Regions from separate parts of the Streptomyces sp. NPDC051582 genome, predicted to be linked through region 2. Evidence: riboswitches for the same ligand, from Rfam matches in the RefSeq annotation. Region 2 holds a riboswitch; the other holds the start of a gene.
What was found. A riboswitch is a leader RNA that binds a small molecule or an ion and turns the genes downstream of it on or off. The one in region 2 is predicted to bind S-adenosylmethionine.

Region 1 (5,023 bases), on a different contig from region 2:
GATCGATGTCCAGCATCCGGACGCCGGGCTCGGAGACGCCCCGGCGGACCGCCTCCCGGTCCGCGTCGGAGAGCGCCGCGCAGATCCACAGCGCCTCCGGCTGGCGGGCGAGGGCGGCGGAGAGGCCGGAGACGAGTCCGCCCCCGCCGCGCCGCGCCGTGAGGGCGCCGTCGTCGTCGAGTACGTAGGAGAGCGGGCCGCGGTTCGCTGCGACGAGTACCTGGGAAGCCATGCGGCGAACCTAGCCCGGGGCCCGCCCGCTCAAACGTCAGTTCCCTCACGCCACCCGGCGGCCGGAGTACTCCTTGATGCCGGCCATCGGCGGCCGCTCCTCGGTGTCCACGGGGTACGTCCGGGGCGCGAACCCGTCCGGGCCGCGCTCGAACTGCGTCAGCTCCGGCCGTACGAGGTGCGCGCGCGAGAGCCGCAGCTGCGCCGTCCGGTAGATCGCCGCGGCCATGCGGCCCAGCGCCTGGCCGTCCTGATGGCGGTGGAGCCGTACGCCCACGTCGACCTGGGCCAGCGCGTCCAGTCCGACGGTGTGCAGGGCGTCCACCAGCAGGCCGAGCTCCACCCCGTACCCGACGGGGAACGGCAGGCGTTCCAGCAGGGAGCGGCGCACGGCGTACTCGCCGCCCAGCGGCTGGACGAACCCGGCCAGCTGCGGCCAGTGGAGGTTCAGGAGGGGGCGGGCGACGAGCTCGGTGACCCGGCCGCCCTGGCCGGGGGGCCTGCCGGAGGCGGGCCCGTCGAACTCCGCGCCGAGCGGGCGGTCGTACATCGCCTTGACGAACTGCACGTCCGGCTCGGTCAGCAGCGGACCGACGATCCCGGACACGAAGGCGGAGGAGAAGTCCCGCAGGTCCGCGTCCACGAAGCAGACGACGTCCCCGGTGGTCACCAGCAGTGAGCGCCACAGCACCTCGCCCTTGCCGTGCACGGCCGGGATCCGCGGCAGGATGTCGTCGCGGTGCACCACCCGGGCGCCGGCCTTCGCCGCCACCTCGGCGGTCCGGTCGGTTGAGCCCGAGTCGATCACGACCAGTTCGTCGACCAGCGGCAGCGGCAACCCGTCGATCAGTTCGCGCCGGATCACCTCGACGATCGCGCCGACCGTCTCCTCCTCGTCGAGCGCGGGCAGGACCACGCTGACCGTGGTGCCCGCCGCCCGCTTCGCGCAAAGCAGCTGGTCGAGCGGTCGGTCGGCCGCGGACCAGGAGCGGTCCGCGAACCAGCGCTCCACCTCTTCCAGCACGTTCAGCACTCCCTGGTCGTCCGCCGGCGGGCCGTCGCCCCTCGGCGGTTTGGGCCGAAAAATGATCCATCTCGCGGTTCGGACGGCTGTCTCAACCATCCGGGCCTTCGGTTACAGTCTTGAACAACGCGAAGGACCACCGCATGCCGGGGGTCCCCGCGCACAAACGCCCGGACGCGCATCCTGCGCGCAACCCGGTGCCATACCGCTCATCCAGAGGGGCAGAGGGACACGGCCCGTTGAAGCCCCGGCAACCCTCCAGTCGGTTCTCGCGCTTGCTTGCAGCAGCGAGGTCCCCGGCTAGGGAAGGTGCCAATTCCGTCTCATGGCGAAGTGCGCCATGGGGAAGATGAGGAGAAAGGGCCTCGCCATCATGGCTGCACAGACTGTTGCCACCTCTGTCGATCTCGGACCTGCCACCGGCCTCTCGTGTCGTGAGTGCGGCACCCGTTTCGAGCTCGGACCCATCTTCGCCTGCGTCGAGTGCTTCGGTCCGCTGGAAGTCGCCTACGACCTCCCGACCGGTGACCCCGAAGCGCTGCGCGCGGCGATCGAGGCCGGCCCGAACAACATCTGGCGCTACGCCCCGCTGCTGCCCGTCCCCGCGGACGTGGCCTCCAAGCCCAGCCTGAACCCCGGCTTCACCAAGCTCGTGGACGCGGCCAACCTGGCCAAGGAGCTCGGCTTCACCGGCAAGCTGTACGTCAAGGACGACTCCGGCAACCCGACGCACTCCTTCAAGGACCGCGTCGTGGCCATCGCCGTCGAGGCCGCCCGCGCCTTCGGCTTCACCACCCTGTCCTGTTCCTCCACCGGCAACCTGGCAGGCGCCGTCGGCGCCGCCGCCGCCCGGGCCGGCTTCCGCTCCTGCGTGTTCATCCCGCACGACCTGGAGCAGGGCAAGGTCGTCATGGCCGGTGTGTACGGCGGCGAGCTCGTCGGCATCGAGGGCAACTACGACGACGTCAACCGCTTCTGCTCCGAGCTCATCGGCGACCCCCTCGGCGAGGGCTGGGGCTTCGTCAACGTCAACCTGCGCCCGTACTACGGCGAGGGCTCCAAGACCCTGGCCTACGAGATCTGCGAGCAGCTCGGCTGGCAGCTGCCCGACCAGATCGTGATCCCGATCGCGTCCGGCTCGCAGCTGACGAAGATCGACAAGGGTCTGCAGGAGCTGATCAAGCTCGGGCTGGTCGAGGACAAGCCGTACAAGATCTTCGGCGCGCAGGCCGAGGGCTGCTCCCCGGTGTCCACCGCCTTCAAGGCCGGCCACGACGTGGTCCGCCCGCAGAAGCCGAACACCATCGCCAAGTCGCTCGCCATCGGCAACCCGGCCGACGGCCCCTACGTCCTGGACATCGCCCGCCGTACCGGCGGCTACGTCGAGGACGTCACCGACGAGCAGGTCGTCGAAGCCATCAAGATCCTCGCGCAGACCGAGGGCATCTTCGCCGAGACCGCGGGCGGCGTGACCGTCGGCGTCACCAAGAAGCTCATCGACAACGGACAGCTCGACCCGGCGCTGACCACGGTGGTCCTCAACACCGGTGACGGCCTCAAGACCCTGGAGGCGGTGGCCGCGGACAGCGGGCAGACCGCCACCATCCGCCCGAGCCTGGACGCGTTCCGCGCCGCCGGCCTGGCCTGATCCCCACCCCTCGCTTCCGGAAAGGCAGTAGCGCCATGAGCGTCAACGTCCGCATCCCCACCATCCTGCGCACCTACACCGGCGGCCAGGCCGAGGTCTCCGCCGAGGGCGCGACCCTCTCCGAGGTCATCGCCTCCCTGGAGGCGAGCCACCCGGGCATCGCCGCCCGTGTCCTGGACGACCAGGGCAAGCTGCGCCGCTTCGTGAACGTCTACGTCAACGACGACGACGTGCGCTTCGAGGGTGGTCTGGACGCGGTGACGCCGGACGGCGCGGGCGTTTCGATCATCCCCGCCGTCGCCGGCGGCTGCTGACGCGCGAAAGACCCAGAATTACCCCCTCCGGTAAAAGCGGAGGGGGTAATTCTGCTTGATTGGGCGCGGTAGAGTTGGGGAAGTCCCCTCCGCTGTTCTTGCCCGCCGCATATGAGCGGGTCGCGTGATGGTTGACATTGAGTCAATGTCCGAGTGCGGTATGGGGCTTTGGCGAGATATGCCGGGTCCGAGTTGCCCGGGAATATGCCAAATTTTCACTCTATTTCAATGTATCCCCGTGTCCAGATTTCTCGTCGGATTGACCTGTTGCAGACAGCAGCGGTGCAGATACATTCAGCCCCGGTCGAGGCGTTCCGGCGCAAGTTCTGACCCGGGACCGCGAAGTGCGGTCCTGCGCAAGGGCCAGTAATAGGGGAGTTAGGCATGGCTCAGGGCACCGTCAAGTGGTTCAACGCGGAGAAGGGCTACGGCTTCATCGCGGTCGACGGTGGTGCGGATGTGTTCGTCCACTACAGCGCCATCCAGATGGACGGGTACCGCACCCTTGAAGAGGGTCAGCGGGTCGAGTTCGAGATCTCGCAGGGCCAGAAGGGTCCGCAGGCGGACATGGTCAAGCTCGCCGTCTAGTCCCGGCGCGATCGACCACCGACGCATACACACGAAGGGCCCGCACCTCAGAGGAGGGGTACGGGCCCTTCGTGCTGCCCGGGACCGGGGCGGGGGCCCGGCGCCCTCGGCGGGGCTTCCTCGAAGCCGCTTGCACTCGGAGGGGTCGAGTGCTAATCATTGGCGTTAGCACTCTCCACTTGAGAGTGCTACTACACAGGACCGGGTCGGTGAGGCCCGCAGGGTCCGGCGGGAAGGAACCGCCGGGCACGCAGGCCGTCCGTCGCGGGCGCGGGCGCGGTCCGGAGCAATCCAAGCCTCCCCCCGTACCGACGGTGCAGGGGGAACCCCAGTCCTGGAGGACCACTTCAGATGGCCAAGATCATTGCGTTCGACGAGGAGGCCCGGCGCGGTCTCGAGCGCGGGATGAACCAGCTCGCCGACGCCGTCAAGGTCACCCTTGGCCCCAAGGGTCGCAACGTCGTCCTTGAGAAGAAGTGGGGCGCCCCCACGATCACCAACGATGGCGTCTCCATCGCCAAGGAGATCGAGCTGGAGGACCCGTACGAGAAGATCGGCGCCGAGCTGGTCAAGGAAGTCGCCAAGAAGACGGACGACGTCGCGGGCGACGGTACGACCACCGCCACCGTGCTCGCCCAGGCGCTCGTCCGCGAGGGCCTGCGCAACGTGGCCGCCGGCGCCAACCCGATGGCCCTCAAGCGCGGCATCGAGAAGGCCGTCGAGGCCGTCTCGGGCGCCCTGCTGGAGCAGGCGAAGGATGTCGAGACCAAGGAGCAGATCGCTTCCACGGCCTCCATCTCCGCCGCCGACACCCAGATCGGCGAGCTCATCGCCGAGGCCATGGACAAGGTCGGCAAGGAAGGCGTCATCACGGTCGAGGAGTCCCAGACCTTCGGTCTGGAGCTTGAGCTCACCGAGGGCATGCGCTTCGACAAGGGCTACATCTCGGCCTACTTCGCCACCGACATGGAGCGTATGGAGGCGTCGCTCGACGACCCGTACATCCTGATCGTCAACTCGAAGATCGGCTCGGTCAAGGACCTGCTGCCGCTCCTTGAGAAGGTCATGCAGTCCGGCAAGCCGCTGCTGATCATCGCCGAGGACGTCGAGGGCGAGGCCCTGTCGACCCTGGTCGTCAACAAGATCCGCGGCACCTTCCGCTCGGTCGCCGTCAAGGCCCCGGGCTTCGGCGACCGCCGCAAGGCCATGCTCGGCGAC
Region 2 (5,023 bases):
CGCTCTCATGATCATGCGCGACCTGGGCCCGCTGCCCGAGGAGAAGCTGCGCAAGACCGTGTGGAGCAGGGGCAAGCTGCTCATCAACGACAACACGAACGAGCCGCTGCGTCCCGAGGACGTGCTGGTCGGTTCGCTGACCTTCGCCAGGCCCGAGGGCCTGGAGGAGGAGCAGCACGACTTCCAGACGCAGATCGCCAAGGCCGCCCTGATGATCGTCCGCATCAAGCCGGAGGACATCAAGGACAAGCAGGAACTTGAGTGGTCCCACGAGGGCATCGTGGCCTACTCGAAGATCTGCACCCACGTCGGCTGCCCGATCAGCCTGTACGAGCAGCAGACCCACCACGTGCTCTGCCCGTGCCACCAGTCCACCTTCGACCTCTCCGACGGCGCCCGAGTCATCTTCGGTCCGGCCGGCCACGCGCTTCCGCAGCTGCGGATCGGCGTGAACGGTGAAGGCTTCCTCGAAGCGCTCGGCGACTTCGAAGAGCCCGTCGGTCCTGCATTCTGGGAGCGCGGATGAGCACTGCCACCGACACGAAGCGCCCGGCGCCCTCCAAGGGCGAACGGGTGGCCGACTGGGCCGACGGACGTCTGGGCATCTACAGCCTGGCCAAGTCCAACATGCGCAAGATCTTCCCGGACCACTGGTCCTTCATGCTGGGTGAGATCTGCCTCTACAGCTTCATCATCATCATCCTCACGGGTGTGTACCTGACGCTGTTCTTCCACCCGAGCATGAACGAGGTCGTGTACCACGGCTCGTACGTGCCGATGCAGGGCGTCCAGATGTCCGAGGCCTTCGCCTCGACGCTGGACATCAGCTTCGACGTCCGCGGTGGTCTGCTGATCCGTCAGATCCACCACTGGGCGGCGCTGATCTTCGTCGCGGCGATGCTCGTGCACATGATGCGCGTGTTCTTCACCGGCGCGTTCCGCAAGCCGCGCGAGGTCAACTGGATCTTCGGCTTCCTGCTGCTGGTCCTCGGCATGTTCACCGGTTTCACCGGTTACTCCCTGCCGGACGACCTGCTCTCGGGCACCGGTGTCCGCTTCATGGAGGGCGCGATCCTGTCCGTGCCGATCGTCGGCACGTACCTGTCGTTCTTCCTCTTCGGCGGCGAGTTCCCCGGCGGCGACTTCGTCGCGCGGTTCTACTCGATCCACATCCTGCTGCTGCCCGGCATCATGATGGGCCTGCTGGTGGCCCACCTGATCCTGGTCTTCTACCACAAGCACACCCAGTTCGCGGGTCCCGGCAAGACGAACAACAACGTCGTCGGCATGCCGCTGCTGCCGGTCTACATGGCCAAGGCCGGAGGCTTCTTCTTCCTGGTCTTCGGTGTCATCGCGGCCATCGCGGCGATCGCCTCGATCAACCCGATCTGGGCGCTCGGCCCCTACCGGCCGGACCACGTGTCCACCGGCGCGCAGCCCGACTGGTACATGGGCTTCTCCGAGGGCCTCATCCGTGCCATGCCCGGCTGGGAGATCAACCTCTGGGGCCACACGCTCGTCCTGGGCGTGTTCATCCCGCTGGTGATCTTCCCGCTGGTGCTGGCCGCGATCGCGGTGTACCCGTTCATCGAGTCCTGGGTCACCGGGGACAAGCGCGAGCACCACATCCTGGACCGCCCGCGCAACGTCCCGACCCGTACGGGCTTCGGTGTGGCCTGGCTGACGTGGTACGTCATCCTGCTGATCGCCGGTGGAAACGACATGTTCGCGCAGTACTTCCACCTGTCGATCAACAACATCACGTGGTTCGCCCGCATCGGCTTCTTCGTCGGTCCGGTCATCGCGTTCGTCATCACCAAGCGGATCTGCCTCGGCCTCCAGCGCCGGGACCGGGACAAGGTGCTGCACGGTCGCGAGACCGGCATCATCAAGCGCCTGCCGCACGGTGAGTTCGTCGAGGTCCACGAGCCGCTGACGCAGGGCAAGCTGCACACGCTGACCGCGCACGAGCAGTACAAGCCGGTCGAGATCGGCCCGACGGTCGACGAGAACGGCGTCGAGCGCAAGGTCGGCCGCATGGAGAAGCTCCGCGCGAAGCTCAGCAAGGGCTACTACGCGGAGAACAGCCAGATTCCGAAGCCCACGGTGGAGGAGTACAAGGAGATCCAGAGCGGCCACGGCCACCACTGATCCCAGCTTGAGGGACTGATTCAGGTCAGTCCCCGTGTCGCCACGGCAAGAGCCCCGTCCAGTGTCCGGACGGGGCTCTTTGCCGTCCCCGGGGCTGGATAGGCTGAACCCCTTCCCATTCGAGTGGGCCCCGACATCGGGTGGCCGATCAACAGCAGGAGCGGACCATGAACGTTGCGACCCCGGCAGGCGGCGACAGCGTGGCGGCCCGCGGCTGGCCGGGCGTCCTCGATGCCCTGCTGTCCGGCCAGGACCTGCGCGCCGACGAGACGGCCTGGGCCATGGACCGGATCATGCGCGGAGAGGCCACCGACGCCCAGATCGCCGGCTTCGCGGTGGCGCTGCGGGCCAAGGGGGAGACGGTCTCGGAGATCAACGGCCTCGTACGGTCGATGTACGACCACGCCAACCTGATCGAGGTGCCGGGCCGGACGGTGGACATCGTCGGCACGGGCGGCGACGGGGCCAAGACGGTGAACATCTCGACGATGTCCTCGATCGTCGTGGCCGGTACGGGCGCCAAGGTGGTCAAGCACGGCAATCGGGCCGCGTCCTCCGCGAGCGGCTCCTCGGACGTGCTGGAGAAGCTCGGCGTCAACCTGGACCTCACCCCGGCGCGGGTGGCCGAGGTCGCGGAGGAGGCCGGCATCACCTTCTGCTTCGCGGTGAAGTTCCACCCGGCGCTGCGGCACGTGGCCGCGGCCCGCAAGGAGCTGGGCATCCGGACCACGTTCAACTTCCTCGGCCCGCTGACCAATCCGGCGCGGGTACGGGCGCAGGCCACGGGCGTCGCGGACCCGCGCGTGGCGCCCATCGTGGCGGGCGTGCTGGCGGAGCGGGGCTCCTCGGCTCTGGTGTTCCGCGGGGACGACGGCCTGGACGAGCTGACGACGACGGCGACCTCCCGGGTGTGGTGGGTCCGCGACGGCCGGGTGGACGAGCAGCCGTTCGACCCGCGCGACGTCGGCATCCCGCTGGTCGACGTCTCGGCCCTGCGGGGCGCGGACGCCTCGTACAACGCGGACGTCGCACGCCGGCTGCTGGCCGGCGAGAGCGGCCCGGTGCGCGACGCGGTGCTGCTGAACGCGGCGGCGGCCCTGGTGGCCCTGGACCCGGGCGCGGGCTCCCTTGAGGACCAGATCCGCGCCGCGATCGCCCTCGCCGCGGAGGCCGTCGACTCGGGCGCGGCCCGAGCGGCCCTGGACCGCTGGGTTTCCGCGAGCAACGCGTAGCGGTCCGCCGCGCGGCCGGTCCTTTCCGGCCAAGGCCCCGGTCCACCATGCGGACCGGGGCCTTGCGCGTGGGGGATCTTGTGGCAGGATGCTGACCAGGTCACGAGTGACAGCGTTTTGGCCCCGGCTTGCTGTCCGGCAACCCTCCTTCCGTGGCGGGGTGCCCCGGGTGATGACCAGGTCGCAGGCAGAAAGGCCTGCGGCAAGCGCGGATCCCTCGACACCAGGGGTCCTGGTCTCTTCGAGGAGCCTTTCCGTGAGCAAGCGAATGCGATAGGGCGTCTCCGCCCCTTCTTCACCCTCCGTGCGGTCCCGAGCGGTCCGCGCGTCGAGGCAATTCCCGTACCACTGGCACGTGTGCATCCGCGCATCCGTTCCGCGCATCCGCATCCGCATCCACTGATGCGTGCAGCGTGCACCCACGTACGGGCCGTCCGAAGCCATTCAGCCTGTCCTGCCGGGAGATGCCGCCATGTCCACGTACCCGAACGCCACCGCCACCGCCGCCACCACCGCCGTGACCGCCTCCGACCCCGCCTGCGCCGAGCCGCTGCCGGTCCTCGGCCGGGACGTCACCGTCCCGCTTGTCACCGGCGGCGAGGTCACGTACGCGGCCCTCGACTACGCGGCCAGCGCCCCGGCGCTCCAGCGGGTCTGGGACGACGTCGCCGCCTACGCCCCGTACTACGGCAGCGTCCACCGCGGCGCGGGCTACCTCTCCCAGCTGTCCACGGACCTCTTCGAGCAGAGCCGGGCGACGGTCTCCGAGTTCCTCGACTGCCGTCCGTCCGATCAGGTGGTCTTCACCCGGTCCACCACCGACTCGCTGAACCTGCTCGCCGCCGTGCTGCCGGCCGGCTGCCAGGTGTTCGTGTTCGAGACCGAGCACCACGCCTCGCTCCTGCCGTGGAGGGACGCGCAGGTCACGTACCTCAACGCGCCGCGGACCCCGGCCGAGGCCGTGGAGACCCTGGAGCGGGCGCTGGCCGGGCGGAGCCGGGAGCTCGGGGGAAGCCCCGCCCTGGTGTGCGTGACCGGCGCGTCCAACGTCACCGGTGAGCTGTGGCCGGTGAAGGAGCTCGCCGCCGCGGCGCACGCCCACGGCGCGCGGATCGTCCTGGACGCCGCCCAGCTGGCACCGCACCACCCCGTGTCCGTGCAGGAGCTTGACGTGGACTGGGTGGCCTTCTCCGGGCACAAGCTCTACGCGCCGTTCGGCTCGGGCGTGCTGGCCGGCCGGGCGGACTGGCTCCAGGAGGGACAGCCGTACCTGGCCGGCGGCGGCGCCTCCCGGAAGGTCGCCCGCCGCGCGGACGGCGGTGTGGACGTCGAGTGGCACACCACGGCGGCCCGCCACGAGGCCGGCTCCCCGAACGTGATCGGCGTGTACTCGATCGCCTCCGCCTGCAAGGCCCTGACCGAGGCGGGCTTCGAGAACCTCGTCGCCCGCGAGCGCCACCTCATCGCCAAGGTCCGGAGCGGCCTGGCGGAGGTCCCGGCGGTCCGGATCCTCTCCCTCTTCGGGGACGACGCCCCGCGGGTCGGCGTCATCTCCTTCGTGGTCGACGGCTGGAACAGCTCGCACTTCGCGGCGGCGCTGTCGGCGGAGTACGGGATCGGGGTCCGCGACGGCCTGTTCT

Region 1: another riboswitch for S-adenosylmethionine. It lies ahead of thrC (threonine synthase); the one in region 2 lies ahead of AB0M92_RS23480 (aminotransferase class V-fold PLP-dependent enzyme).

The regions. Positions count from the first base shown of each region.
Region 1 is NZ_JBFAZJ010000002.1:417,958-422,980, reverse strand. It holds gene AB0M92_RS05055 (trehalose-6-phosphate synthase) at 1-232, opposite strand, end outside; gene AB0M92_RS05050 (glucosyl-3-phosphoglycerate synthase) at 278-1,255, opposite strand; SAM riboswitch class I at 1,462-1,611, shown strand; gene thrC (threonine synthase) at 1,629-2,903, shown strand; gene AB0M92_RS05040 (MoaD/ThiS family protein) at 2,939-3,217, shown strand; gene AB0M92_RS05035 (cold-shock protein) at 3,602-3,805, shown strand; gene groL (chaperonin GroEL) at 4,157-5,023, shown strand, end outside.
Region 2 is NZ_JBFAZJ010000018.1:116,860-121,882, reverse strand. It holds gene AB0M92_RS23495 (Rieske 2Fe-2S domain-containing protein) at 1-526, shown strand, start outside; gene AB0M92_RS23490 (cytochrome bc complex cytochrome b subunit) at 523-2,151, shown strand; gene trpD (anthranilate phosphoribosyltransferase) at 2,319-3,383, shown strand; SAM riboswitch class IV at 3,482-3,598, shown strand; gene AB0M92_RS23480 (aminotransferase class V-fold PLP-dependent enzyme) at 3,856-5,023, shown strand, end outside.